Regions from separate parts of the Rhodococcus sp. IEGM 1330 genome, predicted to be linked through region 2. Evidence: riboswitches for the same ligand, from Rfam matches in the RefSeq annotation. Region 2 holds a riboswitch; each other region holds the start of a gene.
What was found. A riboswitch is a leader RNA that binds a small molecule or an ion and turns the genes downstream of it on or off. The one in region 2 is predicted to bind thiamine pyrophosphate.
Positions count from the first base shown of each region.

Region 1: it holds a riboswitch for thiamine pyrophosphate, as region 2 does, so the genes downstream of both, R4P57_RS25175 (3-oxoacyl-ACP reductase) here and thiO (glycine oxidase ThiO) in region 2, are expected to answer to the same signal.
Region 3: it holds a riboswitch for thiamine pyrophosphate, as region 2 does, so the genes downstream of both, R4P57_RS26060 (TenA family protein) here and thiO (glycine oxidase ThiO) in region 2, are expected to answer to the same signal.

Region 1 covers NZ_JAWLSB010000015.1:10,659-20,356, forward strand. The annotation lists gene R4P57_RS25140 (GTP pyrophosphokinase family protein) at 1-40, opposite strand, end outside; gene R4P57_RS25145 (DUF6131 family protein) at 455-610, opposite strand; gene R4P57_RS25150 (helicase-related protein) at 713-2,653, opposite strand; gene R4P57_RS25155 (type 1 glutamine amidotransferase) at 2,702-3,415, shown strand; gene R4P57_RS25160 (alpha-hydroxy-acid oxidizing protein) at 3,425-4,603, shown strand; gene R4P57_RS25165 (alpha-amylase family protein) at 4,603-5,898, shown strand; gene R4P57_RS25170 (hypothetical protein) at 5,891-6,064, opposite strand; TPP riboswitch at 6,170-6,262, shown strand; gene R4P57_RS25175 (3-oxoacyl-ACP reductase) at 6,311-7,072, shown strand; gene R4P57_RS25180 (LLM class flavin-dependent oxidoreductase) at 7,074-8,342, shown strand; gene R4P57_RS25185 (alpha/beta fold hydrolase) at 8,349-9,245, opposite strand; gene R4P57_RS25190 (PDR/VanB family oxidoreductase) at 9,259-9,698, opposite strand, start outside.
Region 2 covers NZ_JAWLSB010000010.1:165,636-175,333, forward strand. The annotation lists gene R4P57_RS21850 (acetate kinase) at 1-521, shown strand, start outside; gene R4P57_RS21855 (serine/threonine-protein kinase) at 518-2,947, opposite strand; gene R4P57_RS21860 (glutamate ABC transporter substrate-binding protein) at 2,959-3,930, opposite strand; gene R4P57_RS21865 (hypothetical protein) at 3,927-5,231, opposite strand; gene R4P57_RS21870 (NUDIX hydrolase) at 5,304-6,218, shown strand; gene thiE (thiamine phosphate synthase) at 6,157-6,849, opposite strand; TPP riboswitch at 6,896-7,007, shown strand; gene thiO (glycine oxidase ThiO) at 7,007-8,074, shown strand; gene thiS (sulfur carrier protein ThiS) at 8,071-8,286, shown strand; gene R4P57_RS21890 (thiazole synthase) at 8,258-9,031, shown strand; gene R4P57_RS21895 (ABC transporter ATP-binding protein) at 9,127-9,698, shown strand, end outside.
Region 3 covers NZ_JAWLSB010000016.1:74,198-83,895, forward strand. The annotation lists gene R4P57_RS26045 (carboxylesterase/lipase family protein) at 1-574, opposite strand, end outside; gene R4P57_RS26050 (hypothetical protein) at 673-1,320, shown strand; gene R4P57_RS26055 (sugar porter family MFS transporter) at 1,439-2,836, shown strand; TPP riboswitch at 2,900-2,999, shown strand; gene R4P57_RS26060 (TenA family protein) at 2,993-3,715, shown strand; gene R4P57_RS26065 (ABC transporter substrate-binding protein) at 3,712-4,725, shown strand; gene R4P57_RS26070 (ABC transporter permease) at 4,703-5,539, shown strand; gene R4P57_RS26075 (ABC transporter ATP-binding protein) at 5,532-6,278, shown strand; gene R4P57_RS26080 (LCP family protein) at 6,311-7,588, opposite strand; gene R4P57_RS26085 (FMN-dependent NADH-azoreductase) at 7,609-8,265, opposite strand; gene R4P57_RS26090 (helix-turn-helix domain-containing protein) at 8,340-8,702, shown strand; gene R4P57_RS26095 (homoserine dehydrogenase) at 8,718-9,038, opposite strand; gene R4P57_RS26100 (hypothetical protein) at 9,268-9,698, opposite strand, start outside.

The DNA of each region.
Region 1 (9,698 bases), on a different contig from region 2:
TCAGTTGACCCAGATCGACGACGGGCTCACTGTTGCTCATGCCGTCGATTGTCCACGACCGGAGGCTGTGTACGCGCGGCGCGGGAATCGAAGCTGGCATCACTGCACGTAGTGCCCAGTTCAGGCGTGAAAAGCACGATGCCGCAGCGTCCGCACTGATGAGTGCGGTGATGTCCGCGGTCGCACGAACACGCTCGCGACCCGACCAGAACCGACCCGGCGACGAGCCGATGACCGTTGCCGCATCGAGCCGGTGCTCGCTCGGCCCACCGATCTCCGACGCGATACAGAGAGCCGGCTGCGGGCTCGGGTTCGAGTGCCATCGCGTGCGACCGCCTTCGAGAATCCCACCGCGTCCGATTTGGACCGCCCGAAGTGGCTCCGCTGGCCGCATCGCCAACTTCGGGGGCCTGCTCAGGTTAGCAGCAATCGAACGTATGTTCTAACGCGTATGTCAGAACCACGTTTTGCGGCCACCGACTGCGCGCCCCATCGAACCGAGCACCGTCAGAACTGCGCCGACGACCACCAAAATGATGCCGATAGTCGTCAAAATTGAAATGCCGGCGAAATAGCCGATGAGGGCGAGAATAATTCCGAGAACGATCATGACTACTCCTGGTGCCAAGGTGAGCCCGCTACCGACGAGTTGCCGATATGACCGAACCTACTCGGGCGCGTGGAGGATTGCTCACAATTGTCCGGTATTTCCTCAGCCCGCCCGCGCGGCCAAGAACGCCTCCGGGTCGATCAGATCCGCCTGTCCGACGATGGACCCGAGGTCGGCGATGCGTTCGATGCCGGTGAGCACCATCTCCTCCTCGACGGTTCCCTCGGCGTAGCCGTAGTAGCAGGTCGACGTCGTGTGGTTGTGGTCCTTGTCTATTCGGTTGGCGCGCCCCTCGATCTGACGAATGTCGATGGGAGTCCAGCGGGGATCGTGGATCAGCGTCACGCGCGGGGCGAGAGTCGACACGCTTCCTTCGGGGAGTAGTAGCTCGTTGGTGTGCAGATTGATCGCACTGGTGGTGGTCGACACGATGACCGACGCGTCGCCGGTCTGAAAACGTCTGATCGACGCCTCCTGATCGGGACTACTCATACTGCCGTCGACGACCGCGACGTCGAGGCCCTCGTCTCGCAGTGTCTGCGCCAGTGCAGCGACCGACTCGCGATAGAACATCGAGACGAACACCTGATTACCTGCCTTGACCCACGTCCGTACCTGATCGGCCGACGCGGGAATGCGCAAGTACGAACACTTCTGGCGGAATCGCAGGGTCGCGGCGCGGGTACTCGGGTTCTTCTGCAGCACCCGCTTCCCGCCGACGGCCTTCCAGATCGGCAAACCCACTTCCTTGCGGTAGTCCACCCACGCCGAGTTGTACAGCCGCTTCTGTGCCGCAGTGAGTTCCTGGCCGAGTGGCTCGCGCGGCGTCGGCGGCGACGGCCGCGAAATCGACCACGGGACAGTGCCTCCCGACAACCACCCGTGCACGGACGCAATATCGCGTTCGCGTCGAGCAGCGTCCTCGGGCTCCCACCGCCACGTCGTCAACCCCGTCGTCGCCTTGCCTGCCTTGACGGCGAACCCGGATTCGATGAGGAATTCGGCCCACTTCATCGTCACCGCATAGCCGAGATACTCCTCGTCGCCGAGGATCTCGACCCCGCGGCTGCGCTCGACAGCGCGAGCCATGTACGCGAAGTGCAACGGTTGATAGCCGGGAGTGGCAGACATCCACACCACCGAGCGGGCAGCCTCCTGATACCGCCACAGAATCTGCGACTGCTGCGATTCGATGTTCATCAGCGCATGCGATTCGTCGGCGATCACCACATCGATGTCGAACCTGAGCTCGCCGAGCGAGATGGTCCGCTTGTTCTGTGTCCGTTTACGTTTGCCCAGGTCGGTCTCGGGCGGAACCGACAGGAGCTTCTTCGTCGACTGGTAGGTGATCAGCAGCCAACGCTTGCGCTCGGACGGCTCGATGTCTGCCTCACTGTCTGCGATGGTTCGACGCCACCCCGGCAACGCACCCTTGGGTGCGACCACCAGCACCGTGCCGATCTCGGCCGCCGACATCTGCCGAACGGCCTCGCACACCGCCAACGTCTTGCCCAGACCCGTCGAATCCATCTGCGCGAAGTACGGGAACCCGGCCTCGAGCGCGGCGAGATGGCGTCGAACGGATTCGAGTTGGGTGTCACGCGGCTGCATCGCCCGCTCCCGCACCACCTCGTCGCGCCAGTTCTCGTTGGCATCGTCCTCGAGCCAACGCTGCAGGCTGTACGGCATCGACTCGTACGGCTGCAGATACTCCGGCAGCTCGGTGCCGTAGTACGCGAACACCCGCGGTCCGGGATACCAGCGCGCCCCGGCAGCGCCCGCCGCCGACCGATCCTCGAAGGGCACGTCCAGCACCCAGACGCGCTCACCGGGATCGGGGACCCGCAGATCAGGAGCAGCGGACTTGCGAGGCGACGTCTTGCGCGGCGCTGCCCGCTTGCGTGGTGCGGCCTTCTTCGGGGCAGCTTTCGTCGTTGCAGGCTCACCGTTCTTGGCGGCCGCAAACTTTCGGGCAGCGCTGCTCTGCCCGGCCTTGACGGTGCGGGCAGTGGTGGATCGGGCTGTGCGTCTACGAGGTGGCATCGGATCCAGTCTGTCGTACGGTGTGCACGAACACCGTAAAGGAGCCCTGTGACATACACGAACGACCCGCGCGCCGTAGTACTCGTCCACGATCAGGACCCGGCCCTCGCGCGACGCGACATCGGCACCCTCGACGCCGAATTACGCACCAGGGGTTTCCAGTTGGACGTGCACTCCTTCGATCACAGCCCCGATCTCGCGCCGCCGCCGCTGTCCGGCGCGCAGCTGTTGCTCGTCATGGGCTCGCCCGACGCCGCGTACGACGACACGCTGACCTGGCTCGCGCCGGAGATCGCTTATGTGCAGGACGCCATCGACGCGCAGGTCCCTATCCTCGGCGTCTGTTTCGGCGGACAGTTGCTCGCTCGGGTACTCGGCGGCACCGTACGCAAGTCCGAGCATCCCGAGTACGGTTTCGTCGACGTCGAGACGTTCGATCCCGAGCTCATCGCCCCGGGCCCGTGGATGGAGTTCCACGGCGATACATTCATCGCTCCCCAGGAGGCGACGGTGATCGCCCGCAACGAGGCCGCGCAACAGGCGTTCGTCCTCGGACCGCACCTCGGACTGCAGTTCCACCCCGAAATCGACCTCGACACCTACGACGCGTGGGCAGCGGCGTGGGACCGCGACGGCGTCGAACATGCGGTGGACGTGCACGAAATTCGCCGAGCCATCGCAGACGCCGAACCTGCAGCTCGGTTTCGTTGCTCGGCTCTGCTGGACGCATTTCTCGCCCGACCCTCGGCGGTGCCCCGGTAGGGTCGAACGATGACCGAGGCCAGGCCCAGCAACTTCAGCGATCACCAACTCGGCATCTACGCCGCCGGGATGTTCGCGCAGCAGACACCGTCGATCACCACCAACCTGGCGCGGCTGGAGGACCAGGCCGCCGAGAAGCTCTCGCCCGAGGCTCTCGGTTACATCGTCGCCAGCGCGGGCAGTGGCTCGACGGCTCGTGCGAACCGGGCTGCCTTCGACAGGTGGGCCATCACGCCGCGGATGCTGCGCAGCTCGGCTGCCCGTGACCACTCGTGCACCGTGCTCGGCACCGATATGCCTGCACCGCTCATGATCGCTCCCGTGGGCATTCAGACTCTCGCGCACCCCGAGGGAGAGCTCGCCACCGTCCGCGCAGCTGCAGAACTCGCTGTGCCGTACATACATTCGACGCAGGCCTCGCATTCGTTCGAGCAGATCGCCGAGGCAGGCGGAGATGCTCCACGCTGGTACCAGTTGTACTGGCCGACGGACGAGTCGGTGTTGCTGAGCTTCCTGCAGCGTGCGAAGGATTCCGGTTTCAGCGCGCTGGTGCTGACGCTCGACACCACCTTGCTGGGTTGGCGGCCGGCCGATCTCGACCGGGGCTACCTTCCGTTCCTGGCCAACCTCGGCATCGAGAACTATCTGACCGACCCCGCATTCCAGGCCGGGTTGGCGCAGCCCGTCGAGGAGAATCCCGTTGCCGCGGCGATGCATTGGGCCCAGATGTTTCCCAACCCCGGTCTGTCGTGGAAGAACCTGGCGTTCTTGCGTGAGCACTGGAGCGGTCCGATCGTGCTCAAGGGTATCTGCACCGTCGGCGACGCCCGAGAGGCTGCAGCGCACGGAGTCGACGGTATCGTCGTCTCGAACCACGGTGGCCGCCAGATCGACGGTGCCAGGCCGTCGCTCGATGCACTGCCGTCCATCGTCGACGCCGTTGGAGACCAGTTGACGATCCTCTTCGATTCGGGTGTGCGGACCGGGGCCGACATGGCCAAGGCGCTGGCCCTCGGGGCCGATGCGGTACTGCTGGGCCGCCCGTTCCTCTACGGTCTCGCGCTCGGCGGGCAGGAGGGGGTGGCCCACGTATTGCGATGCCTGCTCGCCGAATTCGACTTGGTGACCAGCCTGTCCGGTCATACCGGCGCGGGCGAGCTCGGCCGCGACTCGATCGTGGAGTCCTGATGGAGTGGACGAAGCACGCCATCTGGTGGCACCTGTACCCGCTCGGTTTCACCGGCGCGCCGGTGCACGGCTGGGACGGTGAATCGCAGTCGGACCTGCACCGGCTCAACAGAATCGAGAAGTGGCTCGACTACGCACTCGAGCTCGGCGCGTCGGGCATCGCCCTCGGTCCGATCTTCGAGTCCGAGAAGCATGGCTACGACACTGTCGACTACTACCACGTCGACGGCAGACTCGGTACCGACCAGGACATCGATTCGCTGATCGCCGCGGCGCATTCGCGCGGCCTGAAGGTGATGTTCGATGGTGTCTTCAACCATGTGGCGCAAAGCTTTCCGAAGTTCAAGCAGGCTTTGGCCGAAGGTCCGGACTCCGAGGCCGCCGAGTGGTTCCATCTCGACTGGTCCGGGGATGAGCCGACGCATCGAAACTTCGAGGGCCACGACGAACTGGTGGCACTCGATCACGAGAGTCCGCACGTGCAGCAGTACGTCGTGGACGTGCTCTCGCACTGGCTCGAACGCGGCGTCGACGGCTGGCGGCTCGACGCGGCCTACGCGGTGTCGCCGCGCTTCTGGGCCGCGGTACTACCGAAGGTTCGGGAGAAGCATCCGGACGCATACTTTCTCGGCGAGGTCATTCACGGCGACTACGACCGAATCGTCTCGGCCTCCACTCTGGATTCGGTCACCCAGTACGAGTTGTGGAAGGCGATCTGGAGCGGTCTGAGCGAAAAGAACTTCTTCGAGCTCTCCCATGGTCTGGAGCGCCACAACGGGTGGCTCGACGCCTTCGTGCCCGCCACATTCGTCGGAAATCACGACGTCAATCGCATCGCCAGCGTCATCGAGGACGAGCGACATCTGGTGCACGCGTTGGTGGTTCTGTTCACCGTGGGCGGGATGCCGATGATCTACTACGGCGACGAGCAGGCGTTCCGCGGCATCAAGGAAGATCGCGTCGGCGGAGACGACGAGGTGCGTCCCGAGTACCCGGAGACATCCGAAAATCTCGCGCCGTATGGCTGGCCGGTCTTCCGTATTCATCAGGAGCTGATCGGTGTACGGCGTCGAAACCCGTGGTTGTACTCCGCGCGCACTCAGACCTTGGAACTGACGAACACTGCACTCGTCTTCCGAGCTTTTGCCGACGACGAATCGATCACTGTGGCACTGAATCTCGGCGACGACGCGATCCACTACGCGGTCGAGGGTAACGACGTGATAGCCGGCGAGGCACACCTGGACGGCGGCAGTGTCACGGTGCCCGCGCACGGCTGGGCGATCGTCAGCTGAGCGCACTGGCCGCCTTCGCGTCCACGCCGAGGTGATCGACATGCCACCGACAGTGCCCGTCCGATGCGATCCTTACGGCGGCGTCGAACGCCTCGACCGTGCGGTGGTCGAGAACGAAGATGACGTTCTCGTCGAGGCGATACTCCAGGTAGACGCGTTCGGCCATGGCGGCACAGTAACTTGTCACCGATCTATTCGGGTGTCTATCAGCTGAGCTAGAGAACCGTATCGACTGCAGTGCAGCGGCCCACCGAGGCCGGTGGGTACAGTCGAGCGCGACACGGGGTGCCCCCAGGGGCTGAGAACACACCCGTCGAACCTGATCTGGTTAGGACCAGCGAAGGGAATGTCGTGACGTTCGGTATTCCTATCCTCTCGTGACGGTCCCGACCTCCGACGAGAGGCGAGGCGCATGAAATTCGACGAGCAGACGGTGTTGGTCACCGGCGGTGGACGCGGGCTGGGGGCATCGATCGCCGCGGCGTTCGCCGGTCAGGGCGCACGTGTGGTGATCGATTACCGCAACAGCAAAGATGCCGCCGAAGCGCTGGCGGACCGACTGGGCGAGAACGCGATCGCAGTGCAGGGTGACGTCACCGACGAGTCGGCCGTCGCCGGGCTGTTCGGCACTGCACGTGAACACTTCGGCACCCCGATCACCACGGTCGTCAACAACGCGCTGGCCGATTTCTCGTTCGACGGAGATGCGCGGCCCAAAGCCGACACGATCACCTGGGAGCGTTTCGACGCACAGCTGCGTGGCAGCGTCCGCGCGGCCTTGCTCACCACCCAGGCTGCACTGCCGGGTATGCGCGAGTCGGGATTCGGACGAATCATCAACGTGGGCACCAACTTGTTCCAGAATCCAGTGGTGCCGTACCACGACTACACGGCCTCCAAGGCGGCTCTGCTCTCACTGACACGCACCCTGGCCGCCGATCTGGGCGCGGACAACATCACCGTCAACATGGTCTCGGGTGGACTGCTCCGCACCACCGACGCCAGCTCCGCTACCCCGGCCGAGGTCTTCGAGTTCATCGCCGCCTCGACCCCGTTGCAACGCGTCACCACCCCCGAGGAATTCGCCGACGCACTGCTGTTCTTCGCGTCGCCGTGGGCGCGGTCGGTGACCGGCCAGAATCTCGTCGTCGACGGCGGCCTGGTCAAGAACTGACATGCACCTCAACGCTTTTCTCTACGGTTGCGGCCACCACAGCGCCGCGTGGCGTCATCCCGATTCGCGAGTGGAGGATCTCGGCGACATCTCGTACTACGAGGAACTCGCGCAGCTCGCCGAACGGGGCAAGTTCGATGCGGTGTTCTTCGCCGACGGACATTCGGTGCGCGACCCCGCCGGAGCCGGCACCTGGTTCCTCGAGCCGATCACCGCGCTGTCGGCCATGGCCAGGGCCACCACGCACATCGGTCTGGTCACCACGGTGTCGTCGACGTTCTACACCCCGTTTCATGCTGCACGAATGCTGGCGTCGCTCGATCACATCAGCGGCGGCCGTGCCGGCTGGAACGTCGTCACCTCCATGTTCGACGCCGAAGCGCGCAACCACGGGATGGACGTCATCCCGGCTCGTGAGGAACGCTATGCGCGCGCCGAGGAGTTCGTCGATACGGCTCTGGCGCTGTGGGATTCGTGGGACACCGACGCGTTGACGCTCGATCGAAGCGGACACTACGCCGATCCGGCCAAGGTGCACTCCATCGATCACGACGGCAAGCACTTTCGGGTCGACGGTCCGTTGACGGTACCGCGTTCACCGCAGGGTAGGCCGGTTCTGTTCCAGGCCGGGGCATCGGGTCCGGGGCGTGATCTCGCCGCGAAGTACGCCGAGGCGATCTATGCCGTCGCCTACGATCTCGTTGCAGCGCAGAGCTATTACGGCGATGTGAAGTCTCGTATCGACAGTGCCGGTCGCGACAGCGCGACAGTGGGGATCATGCCGGGGCTGGTGACGTACGTCGGCTCGACGATGGACGAGGCCCGACGCAAGAAGGCCGAACTCGATGAGCTGCTGCCCACCGCACAGTCGCTGGCGATGCTGTCCACCTTCACCGGGCAGGACTGTGCTGCATGGGAACTCGATGCTCCAGTGCCGCCCCTGCCCCCGGCGGCCGAGTTCACGGGACCGCAGGGTCGCTACGAAACGATCCTGCGGATCGTCGAGAAGGATGCCCCCACCGTGCGGGGACTGCTCGGCACCCTCGCGGCAGGCGGCGGCCACGCCACCATGATCGGCACACCGGAGTCCATAGCCGACGAGATGCACTCATGGATCGGCCGCGGTGCTGACGGATTCAATCTGATGTGTCCGCGCTACCCGGACTCACTCGGGGACTTCGTGGACCACGTGGTCCCGATCCTGCAGCAGCGCGGTATCTTCCGGACGGAGTACACCGAGTCGACGCTGCGCGGGCACCTGGCGGGGTGATCGGGGCTAGCGTCGTTCGACCGAGTCGATGAACTCCCTCGTCAATCGAGCGATGTCGTCGGCATGGGAGATCGGTGACCAGTGTCCAGCCGGAATGTCGTTGCGGGTCAGGTCTTTCACCCACTTGCCGGTGTCGTCGTAGTGGTACGGCCGCACTGCGACGTCCTCGGTGTTGACGATGAGGTGCACCGGGATGTCGATGTAGCGGTCGCGTGGATTGCCCAGGTGCGGAATGATGTTCGCGCGGTACAGATTGGTGCCGTTGGTTGCATCTGCCCACAGCGTGGGGTTCTGGGTGACGAGCTTCGGGTCGACTCCCGAGAACTCTTCGAGGAACGCAGGCCAACCCTTGGCGAACTGCCGCTTGATCCGCAGCGTGGACAGCCCGGGGATGTGGAAGGTGACGGTGTACCAGGAAGCTCGCACCTGGGCGAGGACCTGCTTGATGCCGGTCGATGTGGGACGACGAAGCCGTGACTGCGACCACTTGCCGAGGTGATCGAGGTTCGGCCCGGAAATCGATGTGTACGAACGAATTCGGTCCTTCGCCCGGGGCTGAGCAGCGGCCTCCCATACCTCGACGGCACCCCAGTCGTGAGCCAGTACGTGTACTGGAGCGTCAGGGCTCACGGCGTCGGCGACAGCATAGAAATCCGAGGCGAGCCGCGCCAGCTTGTACGCCGACTGCTCGGCGGGTACCGAGCTGTCGCCTGCACCGCGGGAGTCGTAACTGATCACTCGGAAGCGGTCTTCGAGTTGCGGCACGATGTGGCTCCACAGCTCGTGAGTATCGGGCCAACCGTGCACGAGGACGATGGGGTCACCGTCCGGGTTACCGCTCTCGAATACCGCGAGGCGGATTCCCTCGTTGACGACCGTCGTGCGAACCGCGTTGCTGCTCAACAGTTTTTCCGTTCTATAGATCGAGTACGAGGCGACCGCTGCGTGCGCGGGAGACGCAGATGAGCATGTGATCGCGTTGCTCCTCCGGCGTCAACCGTGTTTCGAGGTGCTCGGGTTCGCCCGAAAGCACGCGAACCTTGCAGGTGCCACAGAAGCCCTGCTGGCACGAGTAAGCGATGTTGGGTTTCTGCTGCTTTACCGCCGTCAGCACGGAGGCGTCGGCGGCAACGTCGAGTACAGCTCCGTTGCTGATCAGCTGCACCTCGAAGGGCGTGCCGTCGAGAATCGGCGGCGGGCCGAAGCGCTCGAAATGCAGTGCGGTGGAGGGGCATTGGCCAAAGTCGCGGCGGACGGCGTCGAGCATAGGGGTAGGTCCGCAGCAATAGACGGCACCGCCGGCCGGTGCACGCTCGACAAGCTCACCTTCGGTCGGGTACCCGTGTACGTCGTCGG
Region 2 (9,698 bases):
TGGGATTGACTCCCCTCGAAGGTCTCGTGATGGGTACCCGCAGTGGGGATATCGACCCCGGCGTGATCATGCACCTGCGTCGCAGTGCGGGCATGAGCGTCGACGACATCGATGACCTGCTCAACCGTCGCTCCGGCCTGATCGGCCTGTCCGGGGTCAACGACTTCAGGCAACTGCAGCAACGGATCGACGACGGCGACGCCTCCGCACGCCTGGCGTACGACGTCTACATTCATCGTCTGCGCAAGTACATCGGTGCGTACATGATCGGGCTGGGTCGGCTCGACGCCATCACGTTCACCGCCGGTGTCGGTGAGAACGCCGCAGCGGTGCGCGCGGACGCCCTCGCGAATCTCGAGGGCTTCGGCATCGAGATCGACGCCGAGCGTAATGCACTGCGCAGCAAGCAGGCTCGGGTGATCTCGACCGACTCGTCCACCGTCACGGTGTTGGTTGTGCCGACCGACGAGGAGCTGGCGATCGCGCGTGCGGCCGACGACCTCGTCCGAGAAGGCAGCTAGAACAACGACCGGGGCCGAATCGCGTTCGCCAGATCCACCAACGAGAAGCGGTGGGCGCGATCGGTGGCGCTGCGGGCCAGTGCGCGCAGGCCCTTCTCGGTGCCGCGCCGCAACCCGTCCTCGGTGAACGGCACGCTGAGGATGGGTTCTCGCTCGGCTGTGGCGGCGTGGCCGGAGACGATCCAGTCCAGGGCCATCGCCAGCACCAGCGTCCGCATCTGCAGCGCCCGGCTCTCGGCCTTGGGTAGCAACGCCACTCGTCGTGCAGCAGAACGGAAATCGGCCTCGGACAGCTCGGCTCGCGAGCGGTCCATCAGCAACGTCAACACACTGGTCATGCGTGCCATGGAGTAGTGCCGCGAACTGATCGGCACCTGATCCAGCGCGGCGATGGCGCCGGTCTGATCGCCGCGGCGCTGCAACTGCCGGGCCAGGCCGAACGCCGAGCTGACGATGCCGCGATTGGTTCGCCACACCGCTCGGTACAGACCCTCGGCGCGAGCCCGCCACTTCTCGGCTTCCTCGCCGTTGCCCGCGGCCACATGCCCGAGCAGTTCGGAGGTGGCTCCGAGAGCGAGCTTGGGTGCGAGTTCGCCGGGCATCGCACCGAGCACGTTGTCGAAATTGGTGAACGCAGAATCGTATTCGTGATGCAGCAGCGCGATCAGGCCTGCGTACCACTGCACTCGCCACGGGTCCGAAGTGTGTTCGGTCGACTGCACCTTGGCCAGAATGTCGGTTGCTTCGACGACGTTGCCGAGATCCAGATGGGCCTTGACCTCGGCGAGGGTGATCTCGAGACTCAGTTCCACAGGACTGGAGGAGCCTGCGGAACGGTTCGATTCGGCTCCGGCGGTGATGCGTTCGATGCCGTTGCGTTTTGCGTGTTGCAGCGAGTCCAGGGTCTGTCGAGGTTCGACGTGTACTGCCGCCGCCAACAGCGGTGCGCTCGGGTCGTTGGGGTCCACCAGCGGAACCGGAAGCGCGGCAACCACTTCGGCTGCCGTCATCCGTTCGTGCCGTACCGTGCCGTCCACGTAGGTGTCGGTGCGTCCCACCGACTGCTCGGTGCCGAATGTCGTACGTGGCGGGCTGAATACCGTCGACAGCCCTGGCCGCTCGACACCTGTCCTGATGGCCAGAATCTCACGCAGCACGCCGGTGGCCTGCCCGGCGAATTCGTCCGCGGATCGGAACCGCCGACTGGGGTCCTCGTGCGTCGCGCGCAGCAACAGGCGATGCAGCGACGGAAACTGTTGTAGTACTTCGGATTCCTCCGCCGAGGGGAGGCCGTCGAGGTACTTGCCGTTCTTCGACGGCATGTCCAGCGTCAACACCGCGAGCGTGCGGCCGACCGTGAAGATGTCCGACGCCACCGTCGGTCCCGTCTTCACGATCTCCGGTGCCTGGTAGCCCACCGTGCCGTACAGATAGCCGTAGTCCTCGATACCCGCGACCGCACCGAGGTCGATGAGTTTGATCTGGTCGTCGGAGACCATGATGTTCTCCGGTTTGAGGTCGTTGTAGACCAGCCCGATCGAATGCAGATAGCCCAGTGCCGGAAGCACTTCGAGAACGTAGGCCAAGGCCTGCTCGACCGGCAGACGGGTGCCGTCACCGCAGGCGGTGAGGATGTCGCGCAGTGAACGGCCACCGACGTATTCCATGACGATGAAGCCGACGGTCGACCCGTCGCTACGGGGTTGCTCGACGAAGTTGTAGATCTTCACCACGCCGGGATGGGCGACCTCGGCGAGGAATTGGCGCTCGGCGACCGCGACGGCGTGGGCTTCCTCGTCACCGAAGTGCAGCAAGCCCTTGAGTACCACCCAGCGGTCACTGACGTTGCGGTCGATGGCGAGGTATATCCAGCCGAGTCCGCCGTGCGCGATGCAGCCCTGCACGTCGTACTGGCCGACCACGCGATCGCCCGGTTCCAGCAACGGTGTGAAGTCGAACGTTGCCCCGCAGTGCGGGCAGATGCCCATCGCCACGTCGGGCCCACCCGGTTCACTGCGGCCGACCTTGGCATTGCACTTCCAACAGAACCGCTTGTGCTGCGGCACCGTCGGATCCCGCATCACTGCAGTGGCAGGATCGATCGGTTCGACGCGAGGCACGTCAACCAGACCGCCGCCGAGTCGTCGCCGAATGCCGGTGCTGCGCGATCGACCGGATCTCGACCGACCCGTCTTGGAGCGGGTGGAGGCAGAGTGCGACGGAGTCGATGTCGGTGTCCGATCATCGACCGGTGACCGCGAGACGGCCTGAGTGCGCTCGATACCGTCCGTTCCCGAGACGCCGTCGGTATTCGCTCCGGCCGGTGTTCGCGACACTGCCCGGGTGCGCTCGCTGTCGTCGATACGCGAGACCGCCTGCGTTCGCTCGGCCGGGGCCGTGGGCTGCTGCTGTTCGTCGTCGTCCATATCCACGGCCCCTAATCGCTGTACGTCGCGCTGGGCGGACCGGGGGAGGGGCCGAGCACCGTCAGCCACCGGTTGTAGATGCGATTCCAGGTGCCGTCGGAGCGGATACGCGCCAACGTCCCATTGACGAAGCGCACCAGATCCTCGTTGTTCTTGTTGATTCCCACCCCGTACGGCTCCGGGCTCAGGCTGTCTCCGACGATCTCGAGGTACGGATCCTGTGCTGCGAGACCGGCCAGGATCGCGTCGTCGGTGCTGATGGCGTCGACCTGCCGTTGTTGCAGCACCACAAGGCAATCCGACCACATCGGTACCGTCACCACGGTGGCGGCGGGCTGGACGCGTTGGAGGCGTCGCAGCGAGGTGGTGCCCTCCACGGCGCATACTCGCTTGTCCGCCAGGTCCTCGACTCCGCGGATGCCCGAGCCCTGCACCACCAGAACACGGTGCTGAGCTTGGAAATACACGGTGGAGAACTGGACATCCTTGCGGCGAGCGCACGTGATGGTCATTGTCTTGACCACCATGTCCACCGAAGAATCCTGCAGAGCTTCGAGCCGCTGTGCGGAGGTGAGGATGCGAAAGTCCAACCGGTTCGGATCGCCGAACAGGTCTCGTGAGACTTCCCGCGCGATGTCGACATCGAACCCGACCAGCTGCCCGGTCATCGGATCGCGGAAGCTGAAAAGGTTGCTGCCCGTGTCCAACCCGACGACCAACCGGCCCTTGGCGCGCAGTGCGTCGATCGTGGGTTGGGGCGGTGGCGGAGCATCGGTGCCTGCCTGCTGTGGTCGCAGGCTGGCGGTGGGGCGGGCGCACTCGTCGTCGGCGGGGCTCTCGGTGGGCCGAGCGGCGACGGACGCGCCTTCCGGTAGTGGCGGTTCGGTGAACGTCGTGTCGACCTGCGGCCCAGAGTTCTCCGGCGGCGAACATCCGACCAACAGGGCGGTGGCCAGGATGCCGACGGCGAGTAGACGTTTCACAGGTACTCCCGCAGCCTCGGGAACAGGCCGACACCGAAGGCGACCGACGCGACGACGGTGAGCACGTACGCGCCGTTCGACAGTCCGGACAGCACCCACACCGATCGGTCGATGTTGGACCGCAGTTCGCTTCGCGCATTCTCGATTCCGTCGACCAGAACGCTGTCCAGCGCGGTGAACGCGGCCGCCGAATCGGACTCGCCGGTGCCGGTGGCAATGGAGACCGCGCCGTTGAAATCGCCGACCTCGAGTGCGGAATCGATCCTCGAGTGCGAGACCGACCACGTGTTCAGGGCATCGATCACCGCGGTGTCGCCCTGAAACATCTCCGTGAGCCGAGAAACGTTGGCGTCGAACGATTCTCCGTAATCCTGACCGCCGCCGCGGCGGGCGAGGTCCAGGGTCTCGTCTGCTCTGGCCTGTTGCGCCAGAATGAAACCCGTCGTGTAGGACTTCAGCGGAGAGACTCCGCGGTCGATCGCGCGATCGGTGGCGATCGAGGACACCAGTCCCACCACCAGCATCCAGCCCAGTAGCCCGGCGACAGCGACTGTGGCAGTGAGGAATCCGACGTTCAACGTCCGGCGAGTAGTCCGCGACAGGTACCACTGAGCCAGGCCGGTCATCAGCAACAGGAACACCAGCGAGCCGATCGCGAACAGGGGAGGACTGGTGAACCGTTCCTGATCGGCCGATACCCGCGAGGCCTGCTCGGTATACAACTTTTCGGCCAGCGGCAGCAAACTCGTCTGCATCATCGTCGACGCCTCGCCGAGATACGCCGCGCCCACCGGATTTCCGCTGCGGTTGTTGGCTCGCGCAGTCTCGACCAGACCGCTGTATACCGGCAACCCGGCGGCGATCTGCGTGAGCACCGCGCTGGTTGCCGCGTCGTTCTCGGTCACCCCGGCCGAGGCTGCGATCAGCTCGGACGACGCCTCGCCCAGCGCCTGCGAGTAGCGCTCGCGTACCTCGGGCGGCTCGAGACCGCCGGCGATGAACGCAGTGGCTGCAGCCGCATCGGCCACCGACAGGGCCCCGTACAGATTCTGTGCCGAGTTCGCGAAGGGCTCGGTGCGCACCAACAGGGTGCCCAGAGTATCGACCCGATCGGTCACGGCCGTGGACGCAAGATTTCCGACCGTCAACGCGAGCACCACCAGCGCGGTTCCCATCGCGACCAACCGCGCAGGCGTCGAACGCATCGTGTAGCGAACCGGTGGCTTGCCTGCAGCGACACCGACGTGCGTAGCCGTTGTCGGGGGGACGGCAGCGGATGGGGTAATACCGGCCGCGATCACGCACCCGAGCATATAAGTAGGCGGACGGTACTGCAGCCACTACAGGCAGGTGATTCACCTAGGGTGGTGAGCATGCGTGGTGACGGGGACGGCTGGGTGATCGGCGAGAACGGCACTCGGCACTGGGGAAAGCACGGTGCGGCCGGACTGTTGCTGCGTGCACCGTCGAGCGGGCCGTCCAGCAGCGGGGAGCCGATGGTGTTGCTGCAGCACCGCGCACTGTGGAGCCACCAGGGCGGAACCTGGGCACTACCCGGCGGGGCCCGCGATTCCCACGAGAGCACCGCGCACGCGGCGGTGCGCGAGGCCCAGGAAGAAGCCGGTATCTCGGCCGAGCAGGTCAGTGTGCGCAGCGAGCGCGTCACCGCGAGCGTCGAGAGCGGCTGGTCTTACACCACCGTCGTCGCCGATACCGATCATCCGTTGACCACCGTGCCCAACGGGGAGAGCACCGAGCTGCGCTGGGTACCGGAGTCGATCGTCGACGAACTCCCGCTGCACCCGGGTTTCGCGTCCAGCTGGCCGTCCCTGCGCACCGTGCCGCTCCGGGTGCTGCTCGACACCGCGAACGTGCTGGGCTCGCGACCGAACGGATGGTGGAAGGACCGCGCCGGATCCACCGGCGCACTGCTGACCTCGCTCGCCGAGACGCTGCCGCGGACCGTCGAACTGCCCAGTGGTCAGTACGGCTGGCTCACCCGCATCGAAGCCGTGCTCGAAGGCCAGGCCCGCGACGCCGTGGTGGACGACCCGCGCACCCGGACGATTCTCGCCGACGGCAGTGGCGATGACACCCTCGCCGACCAGGCCAACCTCGATGGAGATCTGACGGCGCTGGTGACCGCCGACCGCGGACTACGCGACCGCCTGCCGGAATCGGTGCAGGTCCTGACGCCGTCCACGGTTCTCGCGTGGCTCCAGGGCTCTAGGCCTGGAGCGCCTGCACCAACGAACGAGCGGCCGCCTGCGGGTCCCGGGCTTCGGTGATCGCGCGGACCACCACGATGCGGTCGGCACCGGCCGCCCGAACCTGATCGACATTGGTCGCGTCGACGCCGCCGATGGCGAACCACGGCCGCTCCGGGAGTGCGTCCGCCGTCGCCCGCAGAGCCTCGAGTCCCGCGGCCTTGCGATTGGGCTTGGTGGGCGTCGGCCACACCGGCCCGACGGCGAAATAGTCGACGCCGTCCTCGATCGCGGCGAGCGAGGACTGAGCGCGGTTCTGCGTCGAGCGCCCGATCACCACGTCCGGCCCCAGAATCTGCCGCGCGTAGTGCACCGGCAGATCGCCCTGACCCAGATGCAGCACGTCGGCACCCGAGGCCAACGCCAGATCCGCGCGATCGTTGACCGCAAGCAGCGCGCCGTGCCGCTTGGTCGCAGCGAGCAGAATCGCCAGCGCAGCGAGCTCGTCCTTGGCTTCGAGGGGACCGAACTCGCGCTCGCCGGCGGAATTCTTGTCGCGCAGCTGAATGATGTCGACGCCACCGGACAACGCGGCCTCGGCGAACTGCGCAAGGTCGCCCTTGTCGCGCCTGGCATCGGTACACAGGTACAGGCGTGCGGACGCAAGACGCTCACGGGGAGTCTGGTTGCGGGCGGTCTGAGATGGATGCACGAAACGAACTGTATTCTCATGGTGGCCGCCACCGAAAACGGAGTGGCCGAGATATCGCGGGAGTCCCGAGGATCGTGGGGCTGAGAGTGGGTTCGCCGCCCTTACCGTCAATACCTGAACCCGATCATGCGGGCGCAGGGAGTGAGGAAGACATCGCGTGCACATCGTTGTGATCGGCGGAGGCGTCATCGGGTTGTCGACGGCGCTGCGCCTGGCCCAGGACGCCCACCGAGTTTCGGTTCACGATCCGGCTGTGGGCAAGGGCGCATCCTGGGTCGCAGGCGGAATGCTGGCACCGTTGTCCGAGGGCTGGCCCGGCGAACACGAACTGCTGCACCTGGGCGCTGCCTCGTTGGCGCGGTGGCCGGAATTCGCCCGACGCCTCCCCGGCCCCTCGGTGTTCTCCGCGAGCGGATCGGTGACGGTTGCCCTCGACTCCGCCGACGCCGCCGATCTACGAACCATCGCCGAGTGGGTGGGCGAACAGGGGCACGAACTCGAGATTCTGGGACGGGCGCAGCTACGTGAGCTCGAACCTGCTCTGGCACAGAACATTCGACTGGGCCTGCTGGCTCCGACCGAACTGTCGGTCGACAATCGGGTGCTGATCGCCGCACTCGAGCAGGGATGCCTGGATGCGGGCGTGGAATTCGTGACCACCCCGGTGGAGATCATGCCCGACGCCGACCAGGTGGTTCTGGCCGCCGGGGCGCAGTCGGCGGCACTGTGGCCCGCGCTGCCGGTCCGGCCGGTCAAAGGCGAGATCCTGCGACTGCGGAGACGGCCGAGCGCCGCACCGCCACCATCGCGCACCGTCCGCGGAACCGTGCACGGTCGCGCGATCTACCTGGTACCGCGCGGCGACGGATTGGTCGTCGGCGCAACCCAATACGAATCCGGTCAGGACACCCAGGTCACCGTTGCCGGGGTACGAGACCTCATCGCCGACGCCGAACGACTCATGCCGAGCATCGGCGAATACGAACTGTACGAAACTGCTGCCGGTCTACGGCCGATGAGCCCCGACGGACTGCCGCTGATCGGCAGGCTGACCGAGAACGTCGTCGTCGCGACCGGCCACGGCCGCAACGGCATCCTGCTCGCGCCCATCACCGCCGACGCCGTCGCCGCGCTGATCTCCGGCGAGACGCTGCCCGAGGCGAAAGCAGCCACACCCGAACGCTTCCCACAGATCGACTCTTCTCGAATCGAAAGGACACTATGACACAGGTCGCGATCGGTATCACCGTCAACGGCGAGGATCACCTGCTCACCGAGGACATGACCATGCGTCGGCTGCTCGAATTCCTGGGGCTGCCCGAGAAGGGCATCGCCGTCGCCGTCGACGGAGCGGTGGTGCCCAAGAGTCGCTGGGACACCACCAGCGTCGAAAAGGGTTGGACCATCGATGTTCTCACGGCGGTTCAGGGTGGCTGAGCAACTGGTCATCGCCGATCGCACCTTCACCTCCCGGCTCATCACCGGCACCGGGGGAGCGGCCAATCTCGCGGTACTCGAGGACGCCCTCGTCGCGTCGGGAACCGAATTGACCACCGTCGCGATGCGCCGCGTCGACGCCGCGGGTGGGACGGGAGTGCTGGATCTGCTGCGCCGGTTGAACATCGCCCCGTTGCCGAACACCGCAGGCTGCCGCGGTGCGGCCGAGGCAGTGCTCACCGCCCAACTGGGCCGTGAGGCGCTCGAGACCGACTGGGTGAAACTCGAAGTGATCGCCGACGAGCGAACCCTGTTGCCCGACGCCATCGAATTGGTCAAGGCCGCAGAACAACTCGTGGACGACGGCTTCCAGGTGCTGCCCTACACCACCGACGACCCGGTACTGGCCAAGCGACTCGAGGACATCGGCTGCGTGGCCGTCATGCCGCTCGGCTCGCCCATCGGCACCGGCCTCGGCATCTCCAACCCCCACAACATCGAGATGATCGTCGACGCCGCATCGGTTCCGGTGATCCTCGACGCGGGCATCGGCACGGCCAGCGACGCCACCCTCGCGATGGAACTCGGCTGCGACGCGGTGCTGCTCGCGACCGCGGTGACCCGGGCGAAAGATCCGGCGCTGATGGCGTCGGCGATGCGGAACGCGGTGGCCGCGGGCTACCAGGCCCGACATGCCGGCCGCATCCCGAAACGATTCTGGGCGCAGGCGAGCTCGCCGATGTGACCGACTGTCTCAGGGTGTGTGTCATCCGAAAGGATGACGCGATCGGCGACTGTGGGTCGATGTGCGGACGCTGACTGTGGGGGACAGTTGTACCCATGATCGAAGTGACAGGACTGACCAAGCAATACGGCGCGGTGACGGCGGTCGACAACCTCACCTTCACCATCAAACCCGGCATCGTGACCGGCTTCCTGGGCCCCAACGGCGCAGGCAAGTCGACCACGATGCGGATGATCCTCGGTCTCGACCGCCCCACCTCGGGAACGGCGACCATCGAGGGCAAGAGCTACAGCCATCTGAAGCAACCACTGCGTACCGTCGGCGCTCTGCTCGACGCCAAGTGGGTACATCCGAACCGTTCGGCGCGTGCACATCTCGAGTGGATGGCGGCCTCCAACGGCATTCCGAAGTCGCGAGTCGACGAGGTTCTGCGTCTGGTGGGCCTGTCCGAGGTCGCGAAGAAGAATGCCGGTGGCTTCTCGCTCGGTATGTCGCAGCGGCTCGGACTCGCCGGCGCGTTGCTCGGTGACCCCAAGGTGTTGCTGTTCGACGAGCCGGTCAACGGACTCGATCCCGAGGGCATCGTCTGGATCCGAAAGTTCATGCAGCGCTTGGCAGCCGAGGGCCGCACAGTGCTGGTCTCTAGCCACCTGCTCTCGGAGATGGC
Region 3 (9,698 bases), on a different contig from region 2:
CGCGGACCCACTGCAGCGCGGCAATCTGATCTCGCAGCCCCAAATTGGTCTCGAACGTGTGCTCGTCGGTGGAGAACGAGGAAAGGTCGAGGAACCCGAACGGGCCGAGACGGAAATTGATGGTCACCACCACCACGTCGCCGTTCTCGCTGAGGTTTCTCCCGTCGTAGACCCGTTGGGCGGACGATCCGAGCGAGTACGCACCGCCGTGGATCCAGACCAACACCGGCCGCAGTTCTGCGTCGGGTCGGGGAGCCCAGACATTGAGCGTGAGACAGTCCTCGGAAATCGACAGCGACGGATCGATCGGCACCGGGCTGTCGCGCCCCTGCGGAGCCATCGCACCGAACTCGAGGCCGTCGAGCACTCCCGACCAAGGCTGCAACGGACGCGGCGCACGGAACCGGAGCTTCCCCACCGGAGGCGTCGCATAGGGAATACCCCGCCAGGCCACGATCGGCGACGCATCGGCAGCAACCGGATAGCCCAGAACGTCGCCGTAGGGCGTGCTCACGAGCACGGTGGTAGAGGACGCAGTGGAATCGGACGCAGCGGAGTCAGACGCGGTGTCCATGGAACCTCCCGTTCGGTCGTTGCCCAACGTACCAACATCGATCACCCCCTCGGCGACGATACGCACAGCGTCGACGCCCGCGACCGAAGGAACCGGCGATGAAGAGAATCGGATGTGCCGCAGTGGCAGTCGTCGGGGCGTTCCTGCTCGGAGCCTGCGGTTCGAGCGGCGAAGGTGACGGTCCGATGGCGACCGTGATCACCGACCGCCCCACCCCGATCACCACGGCTCCCTCTGCCGCCTCCGCTGCGCCGGCATCACCGTCCACCACAGCGACCACCACGCCGACGTCCACCACGGCGGCATCGACGAGTCCTGCTGCAGCCCAGGCGAAGCCGCAGGACTACGCAGGCAAAGCACCAGGTTGGTACTACTTCTCGAGCCCCAGTGGAAAATTCGAGTGCGGTATCGCCGTCCTCGAGTCCTCGATCGCCGGATGCCACGGATCACTCCCTGATTCGGCACCGGAAGTTGCCGGCATCGGTGCATCGCGGAGTGCAGTCAAACCCAATGCCGTGCAGTTGATCGCGGGATCCCCGGCGAAGTTCGAGAGCCTCGGCGATCCCAAGTTCCACCGTTTCGACGGACCCGCAGCGGCCTTGCCGTACGGCGAGGAGCTCACCGTCCCCGGAAGTGGCTCCACCAACGGCCTTCGGTGCAGTGTCGACGAGCAGACCGGGGTCACGTGCTCCGATCAGGTCGGCCACAGTTTCACAGTCTCGGACGAGGATTTCGACCTTCGTTGACGGTCTCGTTCACGCGGCAAATTACCAGGCGTAATGTCCGGGGACGGTACGACAATCCCTGCCGTACGGTCTCCCCAGCGGCCGACGCCCGTGCGCGCGGCCGGAAGGTGCATCACTCATGAATCAGACCTCGGACCGCCACACAGCGAAGGTCATCGGCGTCAGCGTCGCCGCTGCTGTGGGCGGATTCCTGTTCGGCTTCGACAGCTCGGTCATCAACGGCGCTGTCGACTCGATCGAAGATCGCTTCCTCCTCGGCTCGTTCACCACCGGCGTCGTGGTCGCGATCGCCCTCATCGGGTGCGCAGTGGGTGCCTGGTTCGCCGGCAGCCTCGCAGACCGTTGGGGACGCAAGAAAGTCATGCTGCTGGGCTCAGCCCTGTTCGTCATTTCCTCGATCGGTTCGGGATTGGCGTTCAGCGTCCCCGACCTCATGCTCTGGCGAGTGCTCGGCGGACTCGGAATCGGCATCGCCTCGGTGATCGCACCGGCGTACATCGCCGAGATCGCTCCGGCCAAGTGGCGCGGCTCCTTGGCCTCGCTCCAGCAATTGGCCATCACCATCGGCATTTTCGCTGCTCTGCTTTCGGACGCCCTCCTCGCCGGTGCCGCCGACGGCGCGTCCAACGACCTGTGGTTCGGCATCGAAGCATGGCGATGGATGTTCCTCGTCGGCGTGATTCCCGCTCTCGTGTACGGGTTGCTGGCAACACTGATCCCGGAGTCTCCGCGGTACCTCGTCGGTCAGCATCTCGACGAAGAAGCGGCCCGAGTCCTCGCTGAGATCACCGGTGAACTGCATCCGGACGAGCGCGTCCACGAGATCAGGCTGACGCTGCGCAAGGAGTCACGCTCGTCGTTCGCCGACATTCGCGGTCCGAAGTTCGGCCTGCAACCCATCGTCTGGGTGGGCATCACGATGGCCGTGCTGCAGCAGCTGGTAGGCATCAACGCGATCTTCTACTACTCGACGACGCTATGGCGTTCGGTCGGCTTCACCGAGGATCAATCGTTCACCACCTCTGTCATCACCGCCGTGATCAACGTGGTCATGACGTTCGTGGCGATTCTGTTCGTCGACCGAATCGGTAGGCGCAAGCTGCTGATGGCGGGCTCGATCGGCATGTTCGGCGGGCTCGTCATGGCGTCCGTGGCGTTCTCGCAGGCGACCGGTAGCGGCGACGACGTCACGTTGCCCGCTCCGTGGGGTGCGATCGCGTTGGTCGGGGCCAATCTGTTCGTCATCTTCTTCGCCTCGACATGGGGTCCGATCATGTGGGTCATGCTCGGTGAGATGTTCCCCAACCGCATGCGCGCCATGGCGCTCGGTATCGGCACCGCAGCCAACTGGATGGCCAACTTCGCTGTCACGCTTGCCTTCCCGCCACTGACGTCGTCTGTGGGCTTGTGGGTGATCTACGCAGGATTCGCCTTGTTCGCCGCGCTCTCGTTCTTCTTCGTCAAGGCCAAGATCCGGGAGACCAAGGGCATGGAACTCGAGGACATGCTGGGCTGAGGCCGAACCGCAGATACAGGGGCGGCGGCATCGACACCGAGTGACCGGTGTTACTGTCGCTTTCGTTCTGACACGGGGTGTGTCCGCCGATGCGGATGCTGAGATCAAACCCGCCGAACCTGATGCAGGTAATGCTGACGAAGGGATGTCAAGGCGATGACGCCTGTTGTATCTGCGGACCCGGTCCGCTTCACCGATCGACTGTGGAATGCCTCCGAGGACATTCGACGCGCGATCGACGACCTCGAATTTCTTCGACTCCTCGGGGCCGGGACGCTTCCGCTCGATGCGTTCCGTCGATACCTCGAACAGGACTCGCTCTATCTCGGTGGGTACGTGAAGTCGCTGTCACTGCTGGCAGCACACGCACCGAACCCGGTCGCCGGAGCATTCTGGGCAAGCGCCGCCGCGAGCGCGATGGACGAAGCCGCATCGCACGAAGCGATGCTGACCGGTGGAGCGCTGCCCCCGTCGACCCGGACGCCCGAACCTTCACCGGCATGCCTCGGTTACACGTCCTACCTGACCGCGACGGCGGCAACCGAACCGTATCCTGTTGCAGCAGCAGCTGTTCTGCCGTGCTTCTGGATCTACGCCGACGTCGGCCGCTCACTCGCCGGTGCCGCGAAGGCGGTTCTCGATCGCGATCCCGATCACCCGTACGCGCAGTGGGTAGCCGCGTACGACGCACCCGAATTCCATGCCATCGTCGACGCCGCCAGGACATTCGTGGACGACGCCGCGGCTGCCGCGACTCCGATACAGCGCGAGCAGATGATCGACGCCTTCGTCGTGGCATCGAGGTACGAATTGATGTTCTGGGACAGCGCTTTACATCCCACCCCATGGCCCCTGGCCGAGAGTGCGGTGTACGCATGAGAACCACTCGAATCCTCGCCGCGTTGGCGGCCGCCGTCGTTGCCACGACCGGACTGGCGGGCTGCTCGGAGTCGACGGATTCCGACACCATTCGGTTCGCGTTGGACTGGACGCCGAACACCAACCACACCGGCCTCTATGTGGCCCTGCAGGAAGGCTATTTCGCCGAGGCCGGCCTGGACGTGAAGATTCTGCCGTACAACAACACCGCGGCGGACACTCTCGTCGATGCCGGAAACGCGGAGTTCGGTATCAGCACACAGAGTTCGGGAGTCTTCGCCACCTCGGCCGGCGCACAGACGGTGTCGGTTCTCGCGCCGCTGCAACACTGGGCGACGGGCATCGGAGTGCGCGCCGATCGAGACGATATCCCGAGTCCGAAGGCACTCGACGGGAAGGTCTATGCCGGCTTCGGCGAGTCCGGCGAGCAGGCCGGACTCGAGAAGGTCATCCAGAACGACGGCGGCACAGGCGAATACGAAACGGTGGTACTGGGCACCTCGGCGTACGAGGCGGTCTACTCCGGTACCGCTGACTTCACCGTCTCCTACTTCGCGTGGGAAGGCATCGAGGCCGAGCACAGCGGAACGCCGATGAAATACTTCGACTACACCGACTATGGATTTCCCGACGCCTACGCCATCACGATCAGTGGCAACGAGCCCTGGCTCGCAGCCCATCCGGACCAGGCCGAGAAGTTCGTCCAGGCACTTCAGCGCGGCTACCAACTCGCCGCCGACGATCCGGACAAGGCCGCACAGGATCTGATCGACGCCAATCCGGGAACCTTCACCGACGAGTCGCTCGTCTTCGAGAGCCAGGAGATGCTCGCAGCGAAGTACATGAAGGACTCCACTGGCGAGGTAGGACGACAGAGTCTCGACAAGTGGACCGCGTACTCGAAATTCCTCTACGACAGCGGTGTGCTGGCCGATCAGAACGGCGCGCCTCTGACCGCGGAGCCGGACTGGTCGACCTACTTCACCAATGACTACCTCGGCGATCGATGAGTCGGCAGCCGCTGACCGAGGTTCCTACTCGTTCAGCGGTATCCGAGCCTCGCTGCGTCGGTCGTGGCCCGCGCTGACCGTCGTGGTTCTACTCATCGCCGCCTGGCAGGTCTACGTCGAGATCAGCGGCATCCGGCCGCAGGTGCTGCCGTCCCCCGGCCGTGTGGTGGTCCAGGGTTGGGCGCAGCGCGATGCGATCGCCGAGAACGCGGCGGCGACCCTGCAGGTGACCCTCGTCGGCTTCGCGGTCTCCCTGGCCCTGGCGTGGTTGCTGGCCATCGCGGTGGATTTCTCGCCGTGGCTGCGGCGCGCGTTCGTACCGCTCTTCGTCGTATCGCAGACGCTTCCGATCATCGCGATTGCGCCGCTGTTGATCATCTGGTTCGGCTTCGGGCTGCTTCCGAAGATCCTGGTCATCGCACTGGCCACGTTCTTCCCGATGGCCATCGGGCTCATCGAGGGTTTCGCGGCGGCCGATCGGGACGCGCGATCGCTGCTGGCCAGCATGGGTGCCTCGCGCTGGCAACAGTTTCGATACGTGCGGCTACCGTCGGCGCTTCCCCGATTCTTCACCTCACTGCGCATCGGAATCACCTACGCCGTGGTCGGCGCGATCTTTGCCGAATATGCGGGGGCCAGTGCGGGACTCGGCATCTACATGAGCCAACAGAAGAACTCGTTTCGTACCGATCTGGTTCTCGCCGCGGTTGCCGTGACGGCCGTGATCAGTGTGGTCCTGTTCGTCTCCACCTTTGTGGTGGAGCGGTTCGTCGCGCCTTGGGCGCGCCACGGCTCGGCTGGTCTTCATGTCTGACTCCGACACCGCCGACACGTGCATCGATGTTCGCGATCTCACCAGATCATTCGGCGACAAGCCCGTGCTCGACGGCGTGTCGTTCGGTGTTCGTCCCGGCGAGTTCGTGTCGATCATCGGCCCGAGCGGTTCCGGTAAGAGCACGGTGTTCAACATGCTGGCCGGACTCGACAGACCCGACTCCGGCACGGTTCGAGTACCGCCGTGCGCCTACATGCTGCAGAAGGATCTGTTGTTTCCGTGGCGTTCGGTGTTGGACAACACCACCCTCGGGCTGGAAGTGCAGGGCGTTGCCAAGAAGGAGGCGCGTGCGCGAGCATGCGAGCTGTTCCCGGTGTTCGGCCTGGACGGGTACGAGTCGGCCAGGCCGTCCGAGCTCTCCGGCGGCATGCGCCAGCGAGCGGCGCTGCTGCGCACGGTGGTGCAGGGACGATCGGTACTTCTGCTCGACGAGCCCTTCGGGGCACTGGACTCGTTGACTCGAAGCGACATGCAGGCCTGGTTGCAGCAGGTCTGGTCGGAGTTTCGGTGGACGGTGCTGATGATCACGCACGACATCCGCGAAGCGGTCTATCTCTCCGATCGCGTGATCGTCCTCTCCCCCAGACCAGCCCACGTTCGACGGCAAATCGAGGTGACGCTGCCCCGCCCACGCGGGCTCGAGATCGTCACGACGCCGCAGTTCGCGGCGATCGAGAAACAGCTGATGGACGTTCTGCTCAGCGCGCCGACGCTCTGACCGACACCGCGCGAGTTCAGTCGACGCAGGGCTCAGTCGACACAGGGAATGCCGCCGTCGCTGTGCATACCCGCGTCGGGGGCTGTGGCCGGATCCAGGGCCGGATTCGGTGCGACGACCTCGAGCGGGGGCGGCGTTGTTGCTGGATCAGGTGCCGCGGTCATCGGCGGTGCGGGCGTAGGCGCGTCGCCGATCAACCGCGCTGCCTCGGCGCTGATGGCGTCGACGTCGACGAGGTTGACGTCCTGCCCGTCGATCGTGTCGTAGCCCGTGATCGGGAGCGTGTAGAAATCGATGTCGCCCTGCATGACTGCACCGGCTCCCCCTGCGAGCTTCACCGGATCCAAGGATGCATCGATCACGACGTCGTTCTTGGTGCCCGCTACGAGTGCCCGGAGTTCGCCGATGTTCGCCATGACACCGGAGGAGCTGAGCTTGGCCATCACTCCTGCAACGAAGGCCTGCTGTCGTTTGGTTCGATCGAGATCGCCGTTGTCGAGGCCGTGGCGTTGCCGGACGAAGGACAGCGCCTGTGAAGCGCTCAGTTCTTGCGCGCCCGCAGCGAAGTCCGCCCCCGAGTAGTTATCGTGTACCGGGTTGTTCAGGCACACCTGAATGGGTCCGACGGCTGTTGCGACGTCGTAGAAGCCCAGAAGGTTCACTTCGGCGAAATGATCGATCGGCACGTCGAGCAGATCACGAACCGCGGTCAACGTCGATCGTCGACCCGCGTCGCGCGCTCGACGCTCACGCTCGGCCGGATCGGTGACGCCCTCGTCGAGCAACTGTGTGTCGGCGTCGGCTTTCGCAAGTCCGTACGCCTCTTTGATCTTTTGCTTGCCGTATCCGGGAACGTCGACATAGTCGTCGCGGGGTATCGACAGCGCAGTCCCGCGCCCGCCGCCGGCCGGAAGGTGCACCAGCAACAGGGTATTGGTGTTGTATCCCCCCACGTCGCTGTCGCCCGCATGCAGCGCATCGGTGACGAACTCGGCAGACAGGTCGTTGCCGTCCATGTCCTTGCGGCTGTCGAGGCCGATCAACAGGATGTTGGTGTCCTCGCCGTTGCCACTCGGATCGTTGTTCGCGATGCCGTCGAGCGCATCCGATGTGGTCAGTCCCGTGGTGGCTTCGCGGTACACCGCGAACCCGATTCCACTCACCGCGATCGAGGCAACTGCCGCAGTGGCGACGAAAGCCCGGCCGATTCGGAGCGCGAGGAGGCGATCGCGCGACGGCGTCGTGACGCGATGGCGCCCCGATGCACGTTCACCGCGAGTGGTGTCGTTGCCTAGGCCGTTCGAGAGCACCTCGCCAGGCTACTCGGCCCTCACCTGGCGGTTGCTCCACCCAATCGCAGTGCGAGATCGTCGACGGCGGAGAACGCCGCCTCGAGATTGGCTCGTGCCTGCGGAATCTGCGGTGCGAGCGCCGGCACCCGCTCGGCGAGCGTCAGGTCGACCGGAACGAAATGCACGTCCATTCCCAACGCAAGTCCGAGCACCTGTCGCAGTTGCGCGGTGGTGTGGTCGGCGGACGCGTTGTCGGTACCGGGGGTGTAGTCGTTTCCCCGACTGGTCACCACGACCACGGGCTTGCCGACGAGAGGTGCCGTGTCACTGTCGAACGGCACGGTGATGCCCGGAACGTGTATGTAGTCGATCCATGCCTTCAGGGTCGACGGGATCGACCAGTTGTACATCGGCGCGCCGATCAGCACCGCGTCCGCCGAGATCAGTTCCTCGATCAGTTCGACCTGCAACGCCTCGGCGGATGGCTCGACGGTTTCGTCGGCGGTTCGCAGATGAGGTGCCCAGTGCAGCGCAGAGGTGGGTAGGTGCGGCAGCGGACTCGAGTGCAGGTCTCGATGGATCACCGAGTGGTCGGTGCCGATGCCATGCCAGGCGTCCGAGAACCGGGCCGTCACCCGGCGGCTGATCGAGCGATCCGGGTCGGCGGACGAATCGAGATGCAACAACTGCGGCACTGAAACACTCCTCACATTCTGGGTGCTTCGAGCCTATGCGTACCGACGCCTGTACACGCTCCTATCCTGGACGAATGGACTTCCGATTCGTCATGCCTGCTCTCGAGTCGCGATCGGCCAACTCGTTGGCGGCGGTCGTTCACGAGCGGACCGGAGCAGACGTCGACATCAGAATCGGCGGTTCGGAGGTTCGGCTCGACGACGCAGCACGCACTGCGGTGTTGGAACTTCTCACCCAGCTCTCGACCGGCCGGGCGGTGTCCATCGGCACCGTGGACGAGTTGCTGACCACCTCGCACGCTGCCGAGGTTCTCGGCGTTTCCGACACCTATGTCAGACGGTTGGCCGATGCGGGCGATCTACCGATCGAAATGCGCGGCACTCACAGACGATTTCGGCTCGAAGACCTTCTGCGGCATCGTGATCGATTCCGGTGACGTTGCGCGTTGCCGTCACCCGGCCTCGCGTTCGATGTGCTCGGACTGGACGGTCATGAGATCGCGGAACGCCTGCCCGGCAGCCAGCCAGAGTTGTTCGGAGTCGATGTAGTCCACCCCTCGGATCTCGACGTCGCCCAGGTACGCGCCGACGTCGACCGACAACATTCCGATGACCGAAGAGACGTCGGCATCGAGATACGTGGATTGGGTGTTCTGCAGCTCGCGGAACTGAGCCGAGAAGAACTCGGCCGGTATTCTCCGATCGACGAACTGGGCGATGAGGAACAGGAAGCGGGACGCATGGGCTGAGCCCGTCCGGAAGGAATGTTCCATGGTGAAGACCTCTCCCCACGGTCGACAGCACCCCTCGCACTGTCGACCGTTGAGCTCGCTGATGCCCGAATTCGATGCACGGACGAACTCTCGAACATCGATTCGACCCAGAGGCTAAAACAGGGAGCTCGTCCTACCAGCGCAAGATTAATCGGACCTTTGTCCCGTTTTTACCGGAAAAGCCAATTTGGTGAGGAGTCACAACAAAGCAGTCGCGAGCTGTAGTTCTCTACTGAAACGATCCCAGCGGAGCACGATCCGGAGTGTCCAGTTGCCAGAACTGCCAACCGTCACGTTCCTCGACATCCCCACTGATATGTGTGGCAACCGCACTGGCAGCGACGGAAGGATTGTCGAACCGTCGGCCTTCCATCGGTCCTGCAGTAATCTCGAGGCGCTGCGTCTCGGGGTCGTAGCGGCCGCTCAGGCGATAGCCCTCGCAATCGGCGACCACGCGTACCCGGTTGTCGATCACTTCTTCTTCGACGGTCGCCTTGGCCGACTTACGAGGTGCCTTCACCCGTGGAGTACGAACCCACGTCTGTTCGGGGCCGAGGTCGACCGAAGTGTCCAACGTCGAACTCAGACCCAGCAGGTCCCATCGCTCGCTGCCGTGCAGTACTCGGTCCACCGCGATTGCGTGATGCCCGGTCCTGGTAC